3 regions of the Bradyrhizobium sp. R2.2-H genome follow, and region 3 is predicted to be linked to each of the others. Evidence: predicted binding sites of a transcription regulator. Region 3 holds the regulator's gene; each other region holds the start of a gene.

Region 1 (6,715 bases), on a different contig from region 3:
GGCCGAACTCGTCGCCCGACAGGCGCGCCACCACGCCGCCGCGCGCGGAGTCCTGGAGCCGATGGGCCACCTCGATCAGGAGCTTGTCGCCGAGCGCATGGCCGAAGACGTCGTTGACCTCCTTGAGGCCGTCGAGGTCGACGCAGAGCACGGCGAACTCCTCGCCGGTGCCTTCGCAGGCCTCGATCATCTGGGTCAGCGCCTGGAGGAAGGCGGCGCGGTTCGGCAGATCGGTGAGGCCGTCGTGATAGGCCATGTGCGCCATGCGCGACTCGGTCTGGCGGCGGTCGGTGACGTCCTCGTGTGTCTTGATCAGATATTGCGGTTCGCCGGCATCATTGAGCACGGTGGCGCGGCGGGTGAGGAACAGCCGCAGGCCGTCCTTGGTGGAGATCGGATGCTCCTCGGTGATCATCCCGCGCTTCTTGATCGCGGCCTCATCGCGCGCGATGATCAGCTTGGCTTCCTTGGCGTTGAAGATGTCGGAGGCGGTCAGGCCGGTGGTTTCCTCGCGCCTGCGGTTGAGGATCGTCTCCGCGCTGCGGTTGGCGAGCAGATAGCGGCCGTCCTTGACCTGTTCCACGATCAGCGCGACCGGGATGTTGTCGACCACGAGCTCGAGGAACTTCTTGGTGCTCTCCAGCTCCTGCGACAGCGAGCGGCGGTCGGTGATGTCCTCGAACACGATGAGCAGAAATTCGGGCTTGTTGCTCTCGTTGCGGACCACGATCCGGACCGAGGCGACCATGCGCCGCACACCGGCACGGTCGACCTCGAACTCATTGCGATATTGGCCATCCGGCGAATTGAGCGCCGCCTCGTCGGCCGCCTCGATGCTGGACGCCGAGCTCGGCGCAAACAGCTCCCGCGCATTCCTGCCGACGGCGAAGTCCCGCGACAAACCCCAGAACCGTTCATAGGCGCTGTTCGCGAAGATGTAGCAGCCGTCCATGTTCTTGGCTGCCACGCAGGCCGGCACATGGTCCAGCACCGATTCCAGGAATTGCTTGGTCGAGGCAAGCTGCCGCGACAGCCTGCGCTGCTCGCTGACGTCGAGATGCGTCGCCACCGAGCCGCCGTTCGGCAGAACGAAATATTTCACCAGGATCGCCCGTCCGTCGGGCAGTTCCGTGATCAGACCATTGGCGCTTGCGGCCTTCTGGTAAAATTCGTCATCGGTGACGCCGAGCACTCCGCGCTCGCGGCGCAACCTCAAGATGTCGTAGCCGGTCATGTTGGGCCGGAGGTCGGATCGCGTCAGGCCATAGATCTCGAGATAGCGATCGTTGCAGAAGATGATGCGGCGCTGCGCATCCGTCATCACCACGCCCTGGTTGAGATTGTTCATGGCGGAGGAGATGAAGGCGTTCCGCCGCAACTGCAGACGCCTGGTCCGGCGCAGCGAGGAATGGATCCACAGCGCGATCGCGGCGAGGAACGAGCACACGACGATGACCGCAATCAGGGCTTCCCAGATCACGTTGGGATCGAGCTTGGTGAGATCGCCCGGAGCAGAGCTGTCCGATAGCGCAAAGGCACGCACAGGCGTGACCGCACCGGCCAGGCATACGACGGCCTGCACAGCAATCAGAAGCGCGCTGCCCACCTGCCAGTTCTTCTCAGCCATCAGCCACCCGCGATTTCAACGTCGGATTGTCTGGCCTCGCGGGTTTGGATCGGGTAAACGCCTGTAGGCGCAACAGAAAAATGCGACGCTAAAATCGGCAATTGCCCTGACATGATAAATGCTTGCTTAATGGAAAACGGGCCCTCGCCCTCGTTCTCGGCTCCAATGCCACCGGCACCTCCAGCGAACATTCTGCGCAACCATGGATAGGGTCGATTGCATTGTCATCGGAGCCGGCGTGGTCGGGCTCGCGGTGGCCCGGAAGCTCGCCCAGGCCGGGCGCGAGGTCATCGTGCTCGAGGCAGCGGAGGCCATTGGCACCGTCACCTCCTCGCGCAACAGTGAGGTGATCCATGCCGGCATCTACTATCGCGCCGGGAGCTGGATGGCGCGCATGTGCGTCAGCGGCAAGCACGCGCTCTACCGTTACTGCGCCGAGCGCGGCATCCCCCACAAGAATTGCGGCAAGCTGATCGTTGCGACCAGTGCGAAGGAAACCGAGAAGCTGCAATCGATCAAGGCGCATGCCGAGGCCAATGGCGTGCTCGACATGCAGCTGCTCACGGGGGAGGCCGCGCGGGCGCTGGAGCCGGCGCTCGCCTGCGATGCTGCGCTGCTGTCACCGTCAACGGGCATCATCGACAGCCACGCCTACATGCTCTCGCTGCGCGGCGAGGCCGAGGACGCCGGCGCGGCCTTCGCGTTTCACACCCCGCTGATCCGCGCCAAGGCGACTGCCGGCGTCATCGAGGTCGAGGCCGGCGGCGAGGCGCCGATGACGCTGCAATGCAGCCTCCTCGTAAACGCCGCGGGGCTGTCGGCGACGAATGTCGCGCGCAACATCGACGGCATGCCGCTGGACCGGATTCCACCGGCCTATCTCGCCAAGGGCAATTACTTCAGCTGCAACGCCAGGGCGCCGTTCTCGCGCCTGATCTATCCGGTGCCCGAGCCCGGCGGGCTAGGGGTCCATCTGACGCTGGACATGGCGGGGCAGGCACGTTTCGGGCCCGACGTCGAATGGATCGAGACGATCGACTACGAGGTCGATCCGTCACGCGCCGAGCGCTTCTATCCGGCGATCCGCAAATACTGGCCGACGCTGCCCGATGGCGCGCTGATGCCGAGCTATTCGGGCATCCGCCCGAAGATCGTGCCGCCGGCCGTGGCCACGCAGGACTTCTTGATGCAGGGCCCGCACGATCACGGCGTCGCAGGCCTGATCAACCTGTTCGGCATCGAATCCCCGGGACTGACGTCGTCGCTCGCGATCGCCGATCACGTCGCCGAGCTCGCAGACATCTAGCGCGTGTTCGCGCGAGGTGGATGACGGTTGGCGTCGAGAAAACGGTCCCGACAAAGCTGGCGCCAGACAGACGTCTTGCGCCATCTTGCAGCAGGGATGAGCACGAATGCTCTCATCCCTGCGTGAAAGGATGTGATCAACTCTACGATGTTACGGGGGTCGCTAGTGGAGCGTATCGCCGTGCTTCAGACGCTCGATCTGGTCCTTGACCATCAACTTCCGGCGCTTCAACTCAACAATTTGCAGGTCGTCTGTTGAAAGGTGCACGAGAGCTTCGTGCAATTCGTTTTCGAGAAGTTTGTGCTTCCGTTCCAATTCAACAAGATGTGCCTGAATTGTCATTCGAAACCTCCTCGGTAGGGTTGAACCTCAGGATTCGATCCGGACAAGCAAGTCTACATCAGCGATCCGTTCTGTCGATGGGTATCCGTCGTCGCAGTGTCATTTTTGAAAGTTCATATGTAACGAAGCGTGACTAGGGGAACCGCGCGGGAAAAATCCGTGATATCAATGCGCCTGCGCGACGCCGCACCCGCCTGCAGAAATATCTTGCGGGAGATCGGCGAGCGGGGATCGCAGATCGCTTGCGATCACGCCGCGCAAGGACGATAATTTCCACAAGGCATCCACAGCCTTAATCTCACGCTTATCGGTTTTCGGCCACCGCAGACATGACCAATGAAGACGAGCGTGAGCTCGAAGCCGAGCTCACCCGGTTGCAGCAGGAACACCGAGATCTGGACGCCGCGATCGATGCACTGCATCAATCGCCCGCCCCCGACCTATTGCGGTTACAGCGGTTGAAGAAGCGCAAGCTGTTGTTGCGTGACCGCATCGCGTTCATCGAAGACCAGATTACCCCAGACATCATCGCCTGATCCGTGACCGGCGGCACCGCGGCTGGCCCACATGAATCCGCTTGACTCAATAAGAACAAAATAGGAACATTTTGGAGCGCCCAAACCTCCGAAATGCAAAGCCACGACACGAGGACAACGCAGATGTCGGCAACGCCCCTTCTCGACAACAGCCATTATGAACAGGCCTGCGATCAGGCGATCGCGATGTGCGACGGCAATCTGCGCAGCACGATCAAAGCGCTGATCATGGCCAATGAATATCTGGAAACCGAGCTGGAGGAATTACAGGCGGCGATTTCCGCCGGCTGCATTCCGGAGACCTCGCGCAGCAAGATGCGGAGCAAGAGTAGCGCCGCCTGATTTTCAACAACCGGAGCAACGCCATGTCGGATGTGACCTACTACGTTGCAATGCCCTTCTTGATCGATGCAGACGGCTCGCCGGTCGCGGGCACTGCCGAGGAATGCCAGACCTCGACTGCGGCGCTGCGGCGCGCCGAGATATTGGCCCACGGTGCCGGCCACATCGGCGCGGTCGCATTCAGCCGCAGCGGCGATCCCGTGACCGGCGAATTCGGCGACGCCAGGCTGCTGCGCAAATTCGGCAACGTGCCGGAAGATCTGGGGACACTGTAAGCTCAGCTGCTGACCAGCCTGATCTGCGGCTCGTGCCGCCGACAGGCCTTGCGCACGTACATGGCGGCGTCCGCCTCCTCCAGGGCGCGGCCGGCGTCGGACTGCGCCCCCAGCAGCGCGACGCCGGCGGAAGCGCCCGCGGTCACGTGCTGGCCGCGAAAGACGAAGGACAATTCGTCGATCGCCTGCTCGAAGGCCACGGCCTTCGCCTTGGCGTCCGTCTCACTGAGATTCCAAAGCAGGAGGGCGAACTCGTCGCCCCCGAGCCGGCCGACCACGTCGGAGGCACGGACCTGTCGCGTCAGCGTGGCGACGATCGCCCTGAGCACCTCGTCGCCGGCGGCATGACCGAACGAATCGTTGATCGGCTTGAGCCGATCGACGTCGAGCACGATCAGTGCCCCGCTGGCGCGGTAGCGCTTCATATAGGCGATGGCGCGCGCAAGCTCGCGCTCGAAGCCGCGCCGGTTGGGAATCGCGAGCAGGAAATCGGTGTCGGCCACAGCTTCCAGTTCCGCGACCCGGAGTTGCGCCTCCTTGAGCTTGGTTCGCAGGCCCCGGATTGTCGCCCTGACGTTTTCCTTGGCCCCACCATCGCCCGAGGCGGCGCGCCGGGGCGGCTTCGCCGGACGCTTGGTCACCCGTTTGGGGGCGGATCGGCTGGCGCTGGTCTTCCGGCCCTTTTTGGCCTTCGCAGCGCTCGCCCTTCTTGGTTTCTTCATGGGCATCCTGCTCAATGAAGGCTTGCGGGGATTCACCAAGACAGGATAGTGGATTCCCTTCTCCTTGCCACCGCCTTGCGAGCCGCCGGCCGGAACCGTAAATCTGGCCTATCTTTCTGTTTTTCCGGGCACAATTAACGTCATGACCGCGCCGATCGCCATCATCATGGGAAGCCAGTCGGACTGGGACACGATGCGGCATGCTGCCGACACGCTTGACGCGCTCGGCATTGCCGCCGACAGCCGCGTCGTCTCGGCACATCGCACGCCCGACCGGCTGTTTGCTTTCGCCAAGGGCGCCAAGGCTGCGGGTTACCAGGTCATCATCGCGGGCGCCGGTGGGGCTGCACATCTGCCCGGCATGGCGGCGGCACTGACGGAACTCCCGGTATTCGGCGTTCCCGTCGAATCCAAGACGCTCAAGGGCGTCGATTCGCTCTATTCGATCGTCCAGATGCCGGCGGGTGTCCCGGTCGGCACCCTCGCCATCGGCAAGGCCGGTGCGATCAACGCCGCGCTGCTGGCGGCCGCCGTGCTGGCATTGTCCGACCCGGCCTTGTCCGATCGCCTTGCCGCCTGGCGCAAGGCGCAAACTGAGACGGTCGCCGAGCGCCCGGAGGACAAGGCGTGACCGACACCAGGCATGTGAAGCTGAAGCCCGGTGACACCATCGGAATCCTCGGCGGCGGACAATTGGGGCGGATGCTGGCCATGGCTGCGGCCCGGCTCGGCCTGCGCTGTCAGGTGTTCTCGCCCGATCCGGATTCGCCGGCCTTCGACGTCGTGCTGAACGCGACCTGCGCCGAATATGCCGATGTCGAAGCGCTCGAGCTGTTCGCGAACGACGTCGACGTCATCACCTATGAATTCGAGAACGTGCCCGCGGCAGCCGCGATGGTGCTGGATGCGCGCCGACCCGTGCTACCCAACCGCAAGATCCTCGAGACCACCCAGGACCGTCTTGCCGAGAAGGATTTCGTCACGCGGCTCGGCATCGGAACCGCAGCCTATGCCGACGTCACCTCCGTCCCTTCCCTGCGCGAGGCGATCGCCAGGATCGGCCTTCCGGCCGTGCTGAAAACCCGCCGCTTCGGTTATGACGGCAAGGGCCAGGTCATGATCCGCGACGGCGACGACATCGCGAAGGTGTGGACCAGCCTCGCCACCAAATCGGCGATCCTGGAGGCCTTCGTGCCGTTCGAGCGCGAGATTTCCGTGATCGCCGCGCGCTCGGCCGCAGGCGAGGTCGAATGTTTCGACGTCACCGAGAACGAGCACCGCGACCACATCCTGAAGATATCGCGCGCGCCCGCGCCGATTCCGGATGCGCTCGCCGAGGAAGCGCGCAGCATCGCCGGAAAGATCGCAGGCGCGCTCGACTATGTCGGCGTGCTCGCCGTCGAGATGTTCGTGCTCGCCAATGGCACCGGACCGAAGGTGCTGGTCAACGAGATCGCTCCGCGCGTGCACAATTCCGGGCACTGGACGCTCGATGGCGCCTCGGTCTCGCAGTTCGAGCAGCACATCCGCGCCATCGCCGGCTGGCCGCTCGGCAAGCCCGTGCG
Region 2 (6,715 bases), on a different contig from region 3:
CGTTGAGCTTGGCGAGTTCCTCGATCTCGATCTGCTGCGCCGCACCGGTCTTGGCGCCGCCGCCTTCGAGCAGGCGCACGCCGCCATTGACGACGTCATAGGTGCCGAGGAAATCGCGGCCGCGACCGACCGGCCAGGTCATCGGCGTGGTATCGAGCGCCAGCGTCTTCTCGATCTCGTCGAGCAGCTCGAAAACGTCGCGGCTCTCGCGGTCCATCTTGTTGATGAAGGTAATGATCGGGATGTCGCGCAGGCGGCACACCTCGAACAGCTTCCGGGTGCGCGCCTCGATGCCCTTGGCGGCGTCGATCACCATGACGGCGGAATCGACCGCGGTGAGCGTGCGATAGGTGTCTTCCGAAAAGTCCTCGTGGCCCGGTGTGTCCAAGAGGTTGAAGACGAGGCCCTCGAATTCGAAGGTCATCACCGAGGTCACAACCGAGATGCCGCGCTCGCGCTCGATCTTCATCCAGTCCGAACGGGTGTTGCGCCGCTCGCCCTTGGCCTTGACCTGGCCGGCGAGATTGATGGCGCCGCCGAACAGCAGCAGCTTCTCGGTCAGCGTGGTCTTGCCGGCGTCTGGATGGGAGATGATCGCAAAGGTCCGCCGCCGCGCCACTTCAGCGGCAAGCGGGGAACGGGCCGGCGATTCGGCTGTGGTGATGGCGATGTCGGACATGGCGGGAGCGTGTGGCAGGGAAAACGGGCCTGATCAAGCCTCATTTGGTGATTGCGGAGCCATTCGGCCAGCCCCATATCGGCTTTCGGGAAGGACGGCCTTCCGTTTCTCAGCACCTCAGCCGCGGGGACGACCCTGCCTGAAATGGAGGGGTCGTCATGGCCTGGAGCATCCTGTTTGTCGCCGGACTTCTCGAGATCACCTGGGCGATCGGCCTGAAATACACTGAGGGGTTTACCAGGCTTGTGCCGTCGGTGATCACCCTGGTTGCCATGGCCGGCAGCGTCATCTTGCTCGGATTTGCGCTCAAATCCCTGCCCGTCGGAACCGCCTATGCGGTCTGGACCGGCATCGGCGCGGTGGGCACCGCGACGCTCGGCATCGTCCTGTTCGGCGAGCCGGCAACGGCCATGCGCCTTGCCAGCATCGCCCTGATCGTCGCCGGGATCATCGGACTGAAGCTCGTCACTTGACGAAGATCTGGACCAGCCACCACGTCAGCGCCGCGACGATGGCCGAGGCCGGGATCGTGATCACCCAGGCATAGACGATCGAGCTCGCGACGTTCCAGCGGACCGCCGAGACGCGGCGGGCGGCGCCGACGCCGACGATGGCGCCGGTGATGGTGTGAGTGGTCGAGACGGGAACTCCGAGATAGGTCGCCATGAACAGGGTCGCGGCGCCCCCCGTTTCGGCGCAGAAGCCCTGCATCGGCGTCAATTTCGTGATGCGCAGGCCCATGGTGCGGACGATACGCCAGCCGCCCATCAGCGTGCCAAGCGCCATCGCGGCCTGGCAGGACAGCACCACCCAGAACGGCACCGAAAACTCGCTGCCGAGATGCCCCTGCGAATACAGCAGCACCGCGATGATGCCCATGGTCTTCTGCGCGTCGTTGCCGCCATGACCGAGCGAATAGAGCGAGGCGGAGGCGAATTGCAGGATGCGAAAGGCGCGATCGACCGCGAACGGCGTGGAGCGCACCGAGGCCCAGGAGACGATCGCCACCAGCATCATGGCGAGCAGGAAGCCGACCAGCGGCGACAGCACGATTGCCAGCACCGTCTTGGACAGGCCGCCCCATACCGCGGCCGAAATCCCCGCCTTGGCCATGCCGCCGCCGACGAGGCCGCCGATCAACGCGTGCGACGACGAGGACGGGATGCCGAGCGCCCAGGTCACGAGGTTCCAGACGATCGCGCCGACCAGCGCTGCGAAAATCACCTGGGCGTCGACGACCGCGGGATCGATGATGCCGGTGCCGATGGTCTGGGCGACGTGCAGTCCGAACACCATGAAGGCGATGAAGTTGAAGAAGGCGGCCCAGAACACCGCGAATTGCGGCCGCAGCACGCGGGTCGAGACGATGGTCGCGATCGAATTGGCGGCGTCGTGCAGGCCGTTCAGGAAGTCGAACAGCAGCGCGACGGCGATCAAGCCGACCAGGATGGGAAGACCCAACGCGGCATCCACGGCGGCCTGCCTTACACCTTGCGCACGATCTCCGCGCAAACGCGCTTTGCGTTTGTCGCGAAGGAAAACCGCAGGACACTTTTCCGGATCATGCGTTACACCTGCTCGATGACGATGCTGTTGATCTCGTTCGCGACGTCGTCGAAGCGATCGGCAACCTTCTCGAGATGGTCGTAGATCTCGGCGCCGACGATGAAGTCCATCGCATTGCCCTCGCGATGCTTCAGGAACAGCTCCTTCAGGCCGATGTCGTGGAGATCGTCGACCCGGCCCTCCAGCTTGCCGAGCTCTTCGGTGATGGCGGTCAGCATGGCGACGTTCGGGCCGATCGATTGCATCAGCGGCAGCGCACGCCCGACCAGATTGGCGCATTCGATCAGGAGCCCGCCGATCTCGCGCATGGGCGGCTCGAAGCTGCGGACCTCGAACAGCATGACCGCCTTGGCCGTCTGCTGCATCTGGTCGATGGCATCGTCCAGCGACGTGATGAGGTTCTTGATGTCGCCGCGGTCGAACGGTGTGATGAAGGTGCGCCGCACCGCCGTCAGCACCTCACGGGTGATGTTGTCGGCGTCGTTCTCGAACTGGTTGACGCGCTGGCAATAGACCGGCGTCTCCTCGCCCCCATTGAGCATGCCCTGGAGCGCGATCGCGCCCTGGATCACCGTCTGAGCATGCCGGTCGAACAGATCGAAGAACCGTTCTTCCTTGGGAAGGAACGCACGAAACCAACGCATCATGGGGATAGGCTACCGGTTGGAAATGGTCAGGCCCGGAGGTCTGTCATAAAACTGTCATAGACCATTTTCGAGCCGCGCGCGTGTCATCTCACGCCCACGGAGCCGGGTCATCCACCGCTTTCACGCACCAATAAAATTGGCGGAATTTCAATTACTTAGAGCGACCGGCGGAAGTAATGCGCGATTTCTCCGACGACACCGCGGCGGAAGGTGAGCACGCAGATCACGAAGATCGCGCCCTGGATCACCGTCACCCACTGGCCGAAGCCTGCCAGATATTGCTGCATGGCGATGATGACGAAAGCGCCGACCACGGGGCCAAAAATGGTGCCGAGACCGCCGACCAGCGTCATCAGCACGACTTCGCCCGACATGGTCCAATGCACGTCGGTGAGCGAGGCGTTCTGCGCCACGAACACCTTCAGCGAACCGGCAAAGCCCGCCAGGGTGCCGGAGAGCACGAAGGCGAGGAACTTGTACTGGTCGGTGCGGTAGCCGAGCGAGATCGCCCGCGGCTCGTTCTCGCGGATCGCCTTCAGCACCTCGCCGAACGGCGAGTTGATGATGCGGAAGATCAGGAGGAAGCCGGCAAGGAAACCCGCCAGCACGACATAATAGAGCACCGTGGGCTTGGTGAGATCGAGGACACCGAACATCTGCCCTTGGGGTATGCCCTGGATGCCGTCCTCGCCGTGGGTGAACGGCGCCTGAAGGTAGATGAAGTACAGGAGCTGCGACAGCGCCAGCGTGATCATCGAGAAATAGATGCCCTGGCGGCGGATCGAGATGTAGCCCGTGATGATCGAGAGCACGAAGGCCGCGGCGATGCCGACGAGAATGCCGAGCTCGGGCGGCAGCGCCCACACTTTCAGCGCATGCGCGCTGCAATAGCCGGCCGTACCCAAGAACATCGCGTGGCCGAACGACAACAGGCCGCCGTAGCCGATCAAGAGATTGAAGGCGCAGGCGAGCAGCGCAAAGCACAGCGCCTGCATCACGAAGAACGGGTAGACGCCGGTGAACGGTACCACGGCCAGCAGCAGCGCCATCAGCACGAACACGATCATCTCGTCGCGCATCGCGCGCGGGGTTGCCGGCAGCGTGTCGTCCGTCAGGGTTGTCATCTCAGGCCGCCCTTCCCGTCAATCCCGTTGGCTTCACCAAGAGCACCAGCACCATCAGCACGAACACGACGGTGTTGGACGCCTCGGGGTAGAAATATTTGGTCAGGCCTTCGATCACACCGAGCGCGAAGCCGGTGATGATGGAGCCCATGATCGAACCCATGCCGCCGATCACGACCACCGCGAAAACGACGATGATGAGGTCGGCGCCCATCAGCGGCCGCACCTGGTTGATCGGCGCCGAGAGCACGCCGGCAAGCGCGGCAAGGCCGACGCCGAGACCATAGGTCAGCGTGATCATGCGCGGCACGTTGATGCCGAAGGCACGCACCAGCGTCGGATTTTCGGTGGCGGCGCGCAGGTAGGCGCCGAGCTGCGTCTTCTCGATCAGGAACCAGGTCGCCAGACATACGACCAGCGAGAACACGACGACCCAGCCGCGATAGACGGGCAGGAACATGAAGCCGAGATTCATGCCGCCCCTGAGCTGATCCGGAATGGCGTAAGGCAGGCCGGAGGAACCGAAATAGTTCTGGAACACGCCCTGCACGATCAGCGCGATGCCGAAGGTCAGCAGCAGGCCGTAGAGATGATCGAGCCCGGTCAGCCATTGCAGCATGGTCCGCTCCAGGATCATGCCGAAGGTGCCGACGATGATGGGCGCGAGCAGCAACGCCCACCAGTAGTTGATGCCGCCGAGGTTCAACAGGAAATAGGCCACGAAGGCGCCCATCATGTAGAGCGCGCCATGGGCGAAATTGATGATGTTGAGCATGCCGAAGATCACGGCAAGCCCGAGACTGAGCAGCGCGTAGAACGAGCCGTTGATCAATCCCACCAGTAGCTGAGCGTAGAGAGCCTGCATCGATCCCGCACCCGGTCCCTTCTATTCCTCAACAACAGGCCGGCGCCGTTGCGCGCCGTCCTGCATCGTTCACGGTTACTTCTTCACCAGCGGACAGGCGCTTTCCGACAGCGGCCGGAAGGCCTGGTCGCCGGGGGTCGTGCCGACCAGCTTGTAATAGTCCCAGGGCCCCTTGGATTCCTCGGGCTTCTTGACTTCGAACAGATAGGCGGGATGAAGCTTGCGACCGTCCACGCGGATCGTTCCCTTGCCGAACAGCGGATCGTCCGTCGGCATCTCCTTCATCTTGGCGACCACCTTGGCCCCGTCATGCGGGTTGCCACCCATCGCCTCCAGCGCCTTGAAATAGTGCAGCAGACCCGAGTAGACGCCGGCCTGCACCATCGAGGGCATCGCCTTGTTCTTCATGCGCTCGGAAAAGCGCTTGGAGAACGCGCGCGTACCGTCGTTCATGTCCCAATAGAAGGTCTCGGTGAAGTTCAGGCCCTGCGCCACCTTCAGGCCGAGCGAGTGCACGTCGGTGATGAAGAGCAGCAGGCCCGCAAGCTTCTGGCCGCCCGAGACGATGCCGAACTCCGAGGCCTGCTTGATGGTGTTGGTGGTGTCGCCGCCGGCATTCGCCATGCCGATGATCTTGGCCTTGGAGGCCTGCGCCTGAAGCAGGAACGACGAGAAGTCGGCAGTGTTCAGGGGATGCTTGACATTGCCGATCACCTTGCCGCCCGACTTCACCACGACCGCGGCGGTGTCGCGCTCGAGGGCGTGGCCAAAGGCGTAGTCCGCGGTGAGAAAATACCATGTGTCGCCGCCCGCCTTCACCAGCGCCTGCCCGGTACTGTTCGCCAGCATATAGGTATCATAGACCCAGTGGATCGTGTTCGGCGAGCATTGCGCGTTGGTGAGATCCGACGTCGCCGCGCCCGTGTCGATCAGGATGGAGTTCTTCTCTTTGACGATGTTGTTCACCGCCAGCGCAACGCCGGAGTTCAGGACATCCATGAAGATGTCGACCTTCTCGACGTCGATCCATTGCCGGGCAATCGTGGAGCCGATGTCGGGCTTGTTCTGATGGTCGGCGGAGATCAGGTCGAGCTTCCAGCCCTTGGCAGCGAGCCCGGAATCCTCGATCGCCATCTGCGCGGCGACGGTCGAGCCAGCGCCACCGAGGTCGGCATAGAGTCCCGAATTGTCGGTCAGCACGCCGATCTTGATGTTCTTGTCCTGCGCGATTGCGCCACCTGCCGCGCCGAGCGCCAAGGCCGTCCCGAGCAACATTGCCGAAATGCTGTGCTTCATAATCCGCCTCCCAATATCCCTTTGATAGTCGCTCTTGATCGTCCGGCCTGCTCGGCTAAACACCGAGATAGGTGTGGAGCTTGTCCATGTTGGCGGCAAGCTCCGCGTTGGAAAACCCGTCAATGATCTTGCCGTGCTCGACCACATAGTAGCGGTCGGCCACGGTCGAGGCGAAGCGGAAGTTCTGCTCGACGAGGAGGATCGTGAAGCCCTCCTTCTTGAGCCGCGCAATGGTGTGGCCGATCTGCTGGATGATGACGGGCGCAAGGCCCTCGGTCGGCTCGTCCAGCATCAGGAAGCTCGCGCCGGTGCGCAGGATGCGCGCGATCGCGAGCATCTGCTGCTCGCCGCCCGACAGCTTGGTGCCCTGGCTACCCAGCCGCTCCTTCAGGTTCGGAAACAGATCGAAGATCTGATCGAGCGGCAGTCCGCCCTCGCGGACGACCGGCGGCAACATCAAATTCTCCCGCACGTCGAGGCTGGCGAATATTCCCCGCTCCTCCGGGCAGAACGCGATGCCCATGCGCGCGATCCTGTC
Region 3 (6,715 bases):
AAGCTCCAGCAGCGCCTCGTGATTGAGGATGCGGATCATGATGGCATCGACATAGCGCGACAGCACCCGCGCGGTGTCGGCGATGGTCTCGCCGCGACCGAGCTGCATCTCGGCGCCGGTGAGCATGATGGGCTCGCCGCCGAGCTGGCGCATGGCGACATCGAACGACACCCGCGTCCGCGTCGAGGGCCGCTCGAAGATCATCGCCAGCGTCTTGCCTTCGAGCGGCCTGACCGGCTGGTGCGCCTTCTGCTTCGCCTTCATGGCGGACGAGGCGGCGAGCATGCTCTTGAGCTCCGACAGCGGCAGCTCGTTGATGTCCAAAAAGTGCTTTGGAGCTTTGTTGGGCGTCTTGCTCATCAGCTTGCCGCCCGCTTGGTCTGGCTGGACGAGATCGCCGTGCAGGCGCGTTCGAGCCGCCCGACGCTGTCTTCGATCTCGGCCTCGGTCACGATCAAGGGCGGCAGGAAGCGCACGACATTGTCGCCGGCTCCGACGGTGAGCAATTTTTCGGCGCGCAGCGCCGCGACGAGGTCGCCCGAGGGCACCACGGCCTTGATGCCGATCAGGAGCCCCTCGCCGCGCACCTCGCTGACGACATCGTGATGGCGATCGATCACGGAGGCGAGCTTCTGTTTCAGCAGCAGCGACATTTTCTGCACGTGATCGAAGAAGCCGGGCTTGAGCATGACGTCGAGCACGGCGTTCGCAGCCGAGATGGCGAGCGGATTGCCGCCGAAGGTCGAACCGTGCGAGCCCGGCCCCATGCCGCGCGCAGCGTCCGCGGTGGCAAGCACTGCGCCGATCGGGAAACCGCCACCGAGCGCCTTCGCCAGCGACATCACGTCGGGCACGACGCCGGTGCGCTTGTAGGCAAAGAGTTCGCCGGTGCGGCCCATGCCGGTCTGTACCTCGTCGAAGGCGAGCAATAGGCCGCGCTCATTGCAGAGCTCGCGCAGCGCCTTCAGGAAGGCGGGAGGCGCAGAACGAACGCCGCCCTCGCCCTGGATCGGCTCGATGAGAATGCCGGCGGTGTGCGGGCCGATCGCCTTCTTCACGGCTTCCAGGTCGCCATGCGGCACCTGATCGAAGCCGTCCATCGGCGGGCCGAAGCCCTCGAGATATTTTGCAGAACCGGTTGCGGCCAGCGTCGCCAGCGTGCGGCCATGGAAGGCGCCCTCGAAGGTGATGATGCGATAGCGTTCGGGATGGCCCTTGGAGAAGTGATGGTGGCGCACCAGCTTGATCACGCCTTCCAGCGCCTCGGCGCCGGAATTGCAGAAGAACACGAAGTCGGCAAAACTTTCATTGCACAGACGCGCCGCGAGCTTCTCGCCGTCCGGGCTCTGGAACAGGTTCGACATGTGCCAGAGCTTCGTCGCCTGCTCCTGCAACGCCTTGACCAGCGTGGGATGCGCATGGCCGAGCGCATTCACCGCCACGCCGGAAGTGAAATCGAGATAGCGATCCCCATTGGTCGCGATCAACCAGCAGCCTTCTCCGCGCTCGAAACCGAGGTCGGCCCTGGCGAAAACGGGGAGCAAATGCGGCGCGGCGCTGTTGGTCATGACGTCACTTGAATGTTGCGGACGGTGTGACGCGTGCATTGCGCAACGCACCATTGACCGGCCCGGAAAACGAAACGTGCCGCCTTTTAAGGGCGGCACGTGGCACTATCTTATGCTTGGCAAGACGGGTGTCAATGCCGCCCGGAAAGCCCCGCGAAACGCTGAATCCGTAGTCTTGCGGTGCCGATTTTGCGGGTTTTTCACCACGGAACATGTGGACGCGAGTCGGCGGACTCTTGCGCGGGAGTCACGCCATATTGTAGCGTTTGGACTGTCAGATACGACATCTCGTGCAGCAGTTCTGATCCCTTAAGTCCTCATGTACCGGCGTAAACGTTCGGGCGTCTTGAGCGCGCCCGGCGAGCCTTAAGGGATTCTGGCGGCACGGGTTTTTGAAGGCTTAGGCAATCGCTGCGAAGGCCCCAGGATGGCAGGCGCGCAGCGAGGGAAAGGGTGCAATGACGGTTTTGACCTGGTCCGATGATCGCGTCGAGCAGCTGAAGAAGCTTTGGGAGGCCGGACTTTCGGCCAGCCAGATCGCGGCTGAGCTCGGCAATGTGACCCGCAATGCCGTGATCGGCAAAGTGCACCGGCTCGGCTTGTCCGGCCGCGCCAAGAGCCCTTCGTCGGCAGCGCCCCGGCCGCGCAAGGCGCGCCCCGCACAGCACATGATGCGGGTGACCCGCCCCGTTGCCCGCGGCAACACCGCGCTGGCGCAGGCCTTCGAGGTCGAGGTCGAGGCCGAACCCGTCACCTACGACAATGTGGTGCCGATGAGCCAGCGGCTGTCACTGCTGGAATTGAACGAGGCGACCTGCCACTGGCCGGTCGGCGATCCCTCGAGCCCGGATTTCTTCTTCTGCGGCGGCAAGGCGCTCTCCGGCCTGCCCTACTGCGCCCAGCATTCGCGCGTGGCGTATCAACCCGCAGCGGACCGCCGTCGCGCACCGGCGAAGCCGGGCACGCGGTGAGTTTGCGGATTTAGTTGGCTGACTGCAGCCGTCGCACGACGGTGCCTCAACACATCCGATGTCGTCCCGGACAAGCGCGCCACGGGCGCGCGCAGATCCGGGATCCATAGCCACCGCAGGATCTGGTTACGGCGACTCGGAGCTACTTTTTCGCAGGATAAGCACTGTCTGTGGTTATGGATCCCGGATCTGCGCTTACGCTTGTCCGGGACGACACCGATGTTGTAGCCGCGGCTCGCTAAACCGGCCTACGTCTGCTCCGCCTTCGCGAAACGATCGTCCAGCGCATAGCCGGCGCCGCGGACGGTACGGATCGGATCCTGCTCGCGGCCGAGATTGAGCAGCTTGCGCAGGCGGCCGATGTGGACGTCGACAGTGCGCTCATCGATGTAGATGTCACGGCCCCAGACGCTGTCGAGCAGCTGCTCGCGCGAGAACACGCGGCCGGGATGCTCCAGGAAGAACTCCAGCAGACGATATTCGGTCGGGCCGAGATCGATCGGCCGGCCCGAACGCGCCACGCGGCGCTTGTCGCGGTCGAGCTCGATGTCGCCATAGGCGAGCACGGTGGCGAGCCGCTCGGGGCTGGCGCGCCTGAGCAGGCCCTTCACGCGGGCCAGCAGCTCCGGCACCGAGAACGGCTTGACGATGTAGTCGTCGGCACCGGTCGCAAGTCCCCGCACCCGCTCGCTTTCCTCGCCGCGCGCGGTCAGCATGATGATCGGCAGTTGCTTGGTTTCGGGACGGGTGCGCAGCCGCCGGCACAGCTCGATGCCCGACAGGCCCGGCAGCATCCAGTCGAGCACGATCAGATCGGGAATGTGCTCCTTGAGGCGGGTGTCGGCGTCATCGCCGCGCATCACCGTCTCAACGTCATAGCCGTCGCCTTCGAGGTTGTAGCGAAGAAGCTCGGTGAGAGCTTCCTCGTCCTCAACCACCATAATGCGTGCGCCCATGTTGTCGTCGCTCCTTGGGTACTCGGCACCGCTTAGGTATTCGGCACCGTCGTGGCGAAGGTCGTCATGTCGCCCTTCGGCCGCTTGTCGGTGATCGCCTGACCCTCGATCATGTAGAACACGGTCTCGGCGATGTTGGTGGCGTGGTCGCCGATCCGCTCGATGTTCTTGGCACAGAACATCAAATGGATGCAGAACGAGATGTTGCGCGGATCCTCCATCATGTAGGTGAGAAGTTCGCGGAACAGCGAGGTGCAGATGGCGTCGACTTCCTCGTCGCCCTTCCACACCGCCATCGCTGCCGGCAGATCGTGCGCGGCATAGGCGTCCAGCACCGACTTGACCTGCTGCTGCACGAGGTCGGTCATGTGTTCCAGGCCGCGGAACAGTTTCAGCGGATGAAAATCCGTCTCCAGCGCCGCGACGCGCTTGCCCATGTTCTTGGCGAGATCGCCGATGCGCTCGAGATCGGTCGCGACGCGCATGGCTCCGACGATCTCGCGCAGATCAACGGCCATCGGCTGGCGCCGGGCGATGGTGAGCACGGCGCGCTCCTCGATGCGCTTCTGCAGCATGTCGAGTTCGGCGTCGGTGGCGACGACGCGCTGACCGAGCGTGACGTCGCGGCGGATCAGCGCGTCGACGGAATCGACGATCATGCGCTCGGCGATGCCGCCCATCTCGGCGACCAGGCGCGTGAGTTCCTGGAGGTCGGTATCGAAAGCCTTTGCGGTATGTTCAGAACCCATGTTCCGTCTCCTCAGCCGAACCGGCCGGTGATGTAATCCTGCGTGCGCCGGTCGCTCGGCGACGTGAAGATCTTGCTGGTGTCGTCGAACTCGATCAACTCGCCGAGATACATGAAGGCGGTCTTGTCGGAGACGCGCGCCGCCTGCTGCATGTTGTGCGTGACGATCGCGATCGTGTAGTTCTCGGACAATTCCTGGATCAGCTCCTCGACCTTGGCGGTCGAGATCGGGTCGAGCGCCGAGCACGGCTCGTCGAACAGGATCACCTCGGGCCGCACCGCGACGGTGCGGGCAATGCAGAGGCGCTGCTGCTGGCCGCCGGAGAGCGACAGGCCGGAGGCGTTGAGCTTGTCCTTGACCTCGTTCCACAGCGCGCCGCCGCGCAACGCCTTCTCCACGCGATCGTCCATCTCGGACTTCGAGATCTTTTCGTAGAGGCGGATGCCGAAGGCGATGTTCTCGTAGATCGTCATCGGGAACGGGGTCGGCTTCTGGAACACCATGCCGACCCGGGCGCGCAGCAGATTGAGGTCGAGCTTGGGGTCGAGCATGTTGGTATGGTCGAGCAACAGCTGGCCGGTGGCGCGCTGGCCCGGGTAGAGGTCGTACATCCGGTTGAAGATGCGCAGCAGGGTCGACTTGCCGCAGCCGGACGGGCCGATGAAGGCCGTGACGCGATTGGTGCCCAGTGCCAGATTGATGTTCTTCAGCGCATGGTGCTCACCGTAGTAGAAATTGAGGTTGCGCGCGGTGACCTTGGCAGGCGCCTCGGGCAGCGGCTGCGAGCCGGGATGAACGGTCGGCGCGCTTACGGAAATAGACATTTCACTCATTTTGCGGTCCTCTCGGCACCAAGGATGCGGGCGCCAATGTTCAGGGCAAGCACAGTCAGGGTGATCAGCAGCGCGCCGCTCCAGGCGAGTTGCTTCCAGTAGGCGTAGGGGCTCTGCACGAAGTTGTTGATGGTCACCGGCAGGTTGGCCATCGTCTTGTCCAGGCCGAGGCTGAAGAACTGGTTGGACAGCGCGGTGAACAGCAGCGGCGCGGTCTCGCCGGCGACGCGGGCGGTGGCGAGCAGCACGCCGGTGATGAGGCCCGAGCGCGCCGCACGGTAGGCGATGCGCTTGATCACCAGCGAACGCGGCAGGCCGAGTGCGCTGGCGGCTTCACGCAGCGGGTTCGGCACCAGCAGCAGCATGTCCTCCGTGGTGCGCACCACGACCGGGATCACGATCACGGCGAGCGCCAGCGCGCCGGCGATGGCCGAGAAGCCTCGCATCGGCACCACGACCGCACCGTAGATGAACAGGCCGATGATGATCGAGGGCGCCGAGAGCAGGATGTCGTTGATGAACCGGATCACCGAGGTCAGCCTGTCGTTGCGGCCGTATTCGGCAAGATAGGTGCCGGCGAACATGCCGAGCGGCGCGCCGATGCCGACGCCGATCACGGTCATGATCACCGAGCCGACGATGGCGTTGCGCAGGCCGCCCTCGGTCGATCCGGGCGGCGGCGTGTCTGCGGTGAAGACCTGAAGGTTGAGCCCGGCCAGACCGTTGTACAGCAGCGTGATCAGGATCAGCGCGAGCCAGGTGACGCCGAAGGCGGCGGCTGCGATGCAGAGGCCGCGGATGACGATGTCCCAGCGGCGGCGGCGCGAATAGATCGGGTTCATGGCTTCACTTTCCGGCCTTGGTTTCCAAGCGCATCAGCATCAGCCGCGCGGCCGCGAGCACGAAGAACGTCAGCACGAACAGGAGCAGGCCGAGCAGGATCAGGCCGGACTGGTGCAGGCCGTCGCTCTCGGCGAACTCGGATGCGATCGCCGCCGAGATCGTGGTGCCCGGGGCGAAAATCGATGAAGAGATGCGGAACGAATTGCCGATGATGAAGGTCACCGCCATCGTCTCGCCGAGCGCGCGGCCCAGCGCCAGCATGACGCCGCCGATGATGCCGACGCGGGTATAGGGGATCACCACGCTGCGCACGACTTCCCACGTGGTGCAGCCGACGCCGTAGGCGGCTTCCTTCAGCACCGGCGGCACCGTCTTGAACACGTCGACCGAGATCGAGGTGATGAAGGGCAGCACCATGATGGCGAGGATCAGCGCGGCATTGAACAGGCTGAGATAGGACGGGGGACCTGCGAAGATCGCGCCGAGCACGGGCACGCCGTCGAACACCCGGATCATGAAGGGCTGGAAGGTGTTGGCCAGGAACGGGCCCAGCACGAAGAAGCCCCACATGCCGTAGATGATCGAGGGAATGCCGGCGAGCAGCTCGATCGCCATGCCGATCGGGCGGCGCAGCCATTGCGGACAAAGCTCGGTGAGGAAGATCGCAATGCCCAGACCGACGGGAATGGCGATCAGCATCGCGATGAAGGAGGTGACGAGCGTGCCGTACATCGGCCCGAGCGCGCCGAGCACGGGCGGATCGGCCGAAGGGGCCCAGCGCTGCGTCCACAGGAA

What was found. Region 3 encodes PhoB, which activates phosphate uptake and scavenging genes when phosphate is short. Its sites were predicted from a motif close to TGTCATNNANCTGTCAT; they were not measured.
Region 1: EDE08_RS34045 (YdcH family protein) is a predicted target of PhoB. The motif match lies at 3,362-3,378, and genes of this name have one in related genera.
Region 2: EDE08_RS25345 (DUF47 domain-containing protein) is a predicted target of PhoB. The motif match lies at 2,934-2,950, and genes of this name have one in related genera.

Annotation. Positions count from the first base shown of each region.
Region 1 covers NZ_SMBR01000019.1:49,503-56,217, forward strand. Annotated here, with positions in the region: gene EDE08_RS34035 (sensor domain-containing protein) at 1-1,627, opposite strand, end outside; gene EDE08_RS34040 (NAD(P)/FAD-dependent oxidoreductase) at 1,830-2,933, shown strand; gene EDE08_RS34045 (YdcH family protein) at 3,096-3,275, opposite strand; gene EDE08_RS34050 (YdcH family protein) at 3,605-3,811, shown strand; gene EDE08_RS34055 (hypothetical protein) at 3,935-4,153, shown strand; gene EDE08_RS34060 (hypothetical protein) at 4,177-4,428, shown strand; gene EDE08_RS34065 (GGDEF domain-containing protein) at 4,431-5,150, opposite strand; gene purE (5-(carboxyamino)imidazole ribonucleotide mutase) at 5,293-5,781, shown strand; gene EDE08_RS34075 (5-(carboxyamino)imidazole ribonucleotide synthase) at 5,778-6,715, shown strand, end outside.
Region 2 covers NZ_SMBR01000010.1:136,203-142,917, forward strand. Annotated here, with positions in the region: gene EDE08_RS25330 (peptide chain release factor 3) at 1-679, opposite strand, end outside; gene sugE (quaternary ammonium compound efflux SMR transporter SugE) at 838-1,152, shown strand; gene EDE08_RS25340 (inorganic phosphate transporter) at 1,145-2,152, opposite strand; gene EDE08_RS25345 (DUF47 domain-containing protein) at 2,248-2,892, opposite strand; gene EDE08_RS25350 (branched-chain amino acid ABC transporter permease) at 3,048-4,016, opposite strand; gene EDE08_RS25355 (branched-chain amino acid ABC transporter permease) at 4,018-4,881, opposite strand; gene EDE08_RS25360 (ABC transporter substrate-binding protein) at 4,957-6,177, opposite strand; gene EDE08_RS25365 (ABC transporter ATP-binding protein) at 6,233-6,715, opposite strand, start outside.
Region 3 covers NZ_SMBR01000026.1:17,563-24,277, forward strand. Annotated here, with positions in the region: gene argF (ornithine carbamoyltransferase) at 1-360, opposite strand, end outside; gene EDE08_RS37155 (aspartate aminotransferase family protein) at 360-1,568, opposite strand; gene EDE08_RS37160 (GcrA family cell cycle regulator) at 2,027-2,539, shown strand; gene phoB (phosphate regulon transcriptional regulator PhoB) at 2,788-3,495, opposite strand; gene phoU (phosphate signaling complex protein PhoU) at 3,528-4,244, opposite strand; gene pstB (phosphate ABC transporter ATP-binding protein PstB) at 4,256-5,077, opposite strand; gene pstA (phosphate ABC transporter permease PstA) at 5,074-5,919, opposite strand; gene pstC (phosphate ABC transporter permease subunit PstC) at 5,924-6,715, opposite strand, start outside.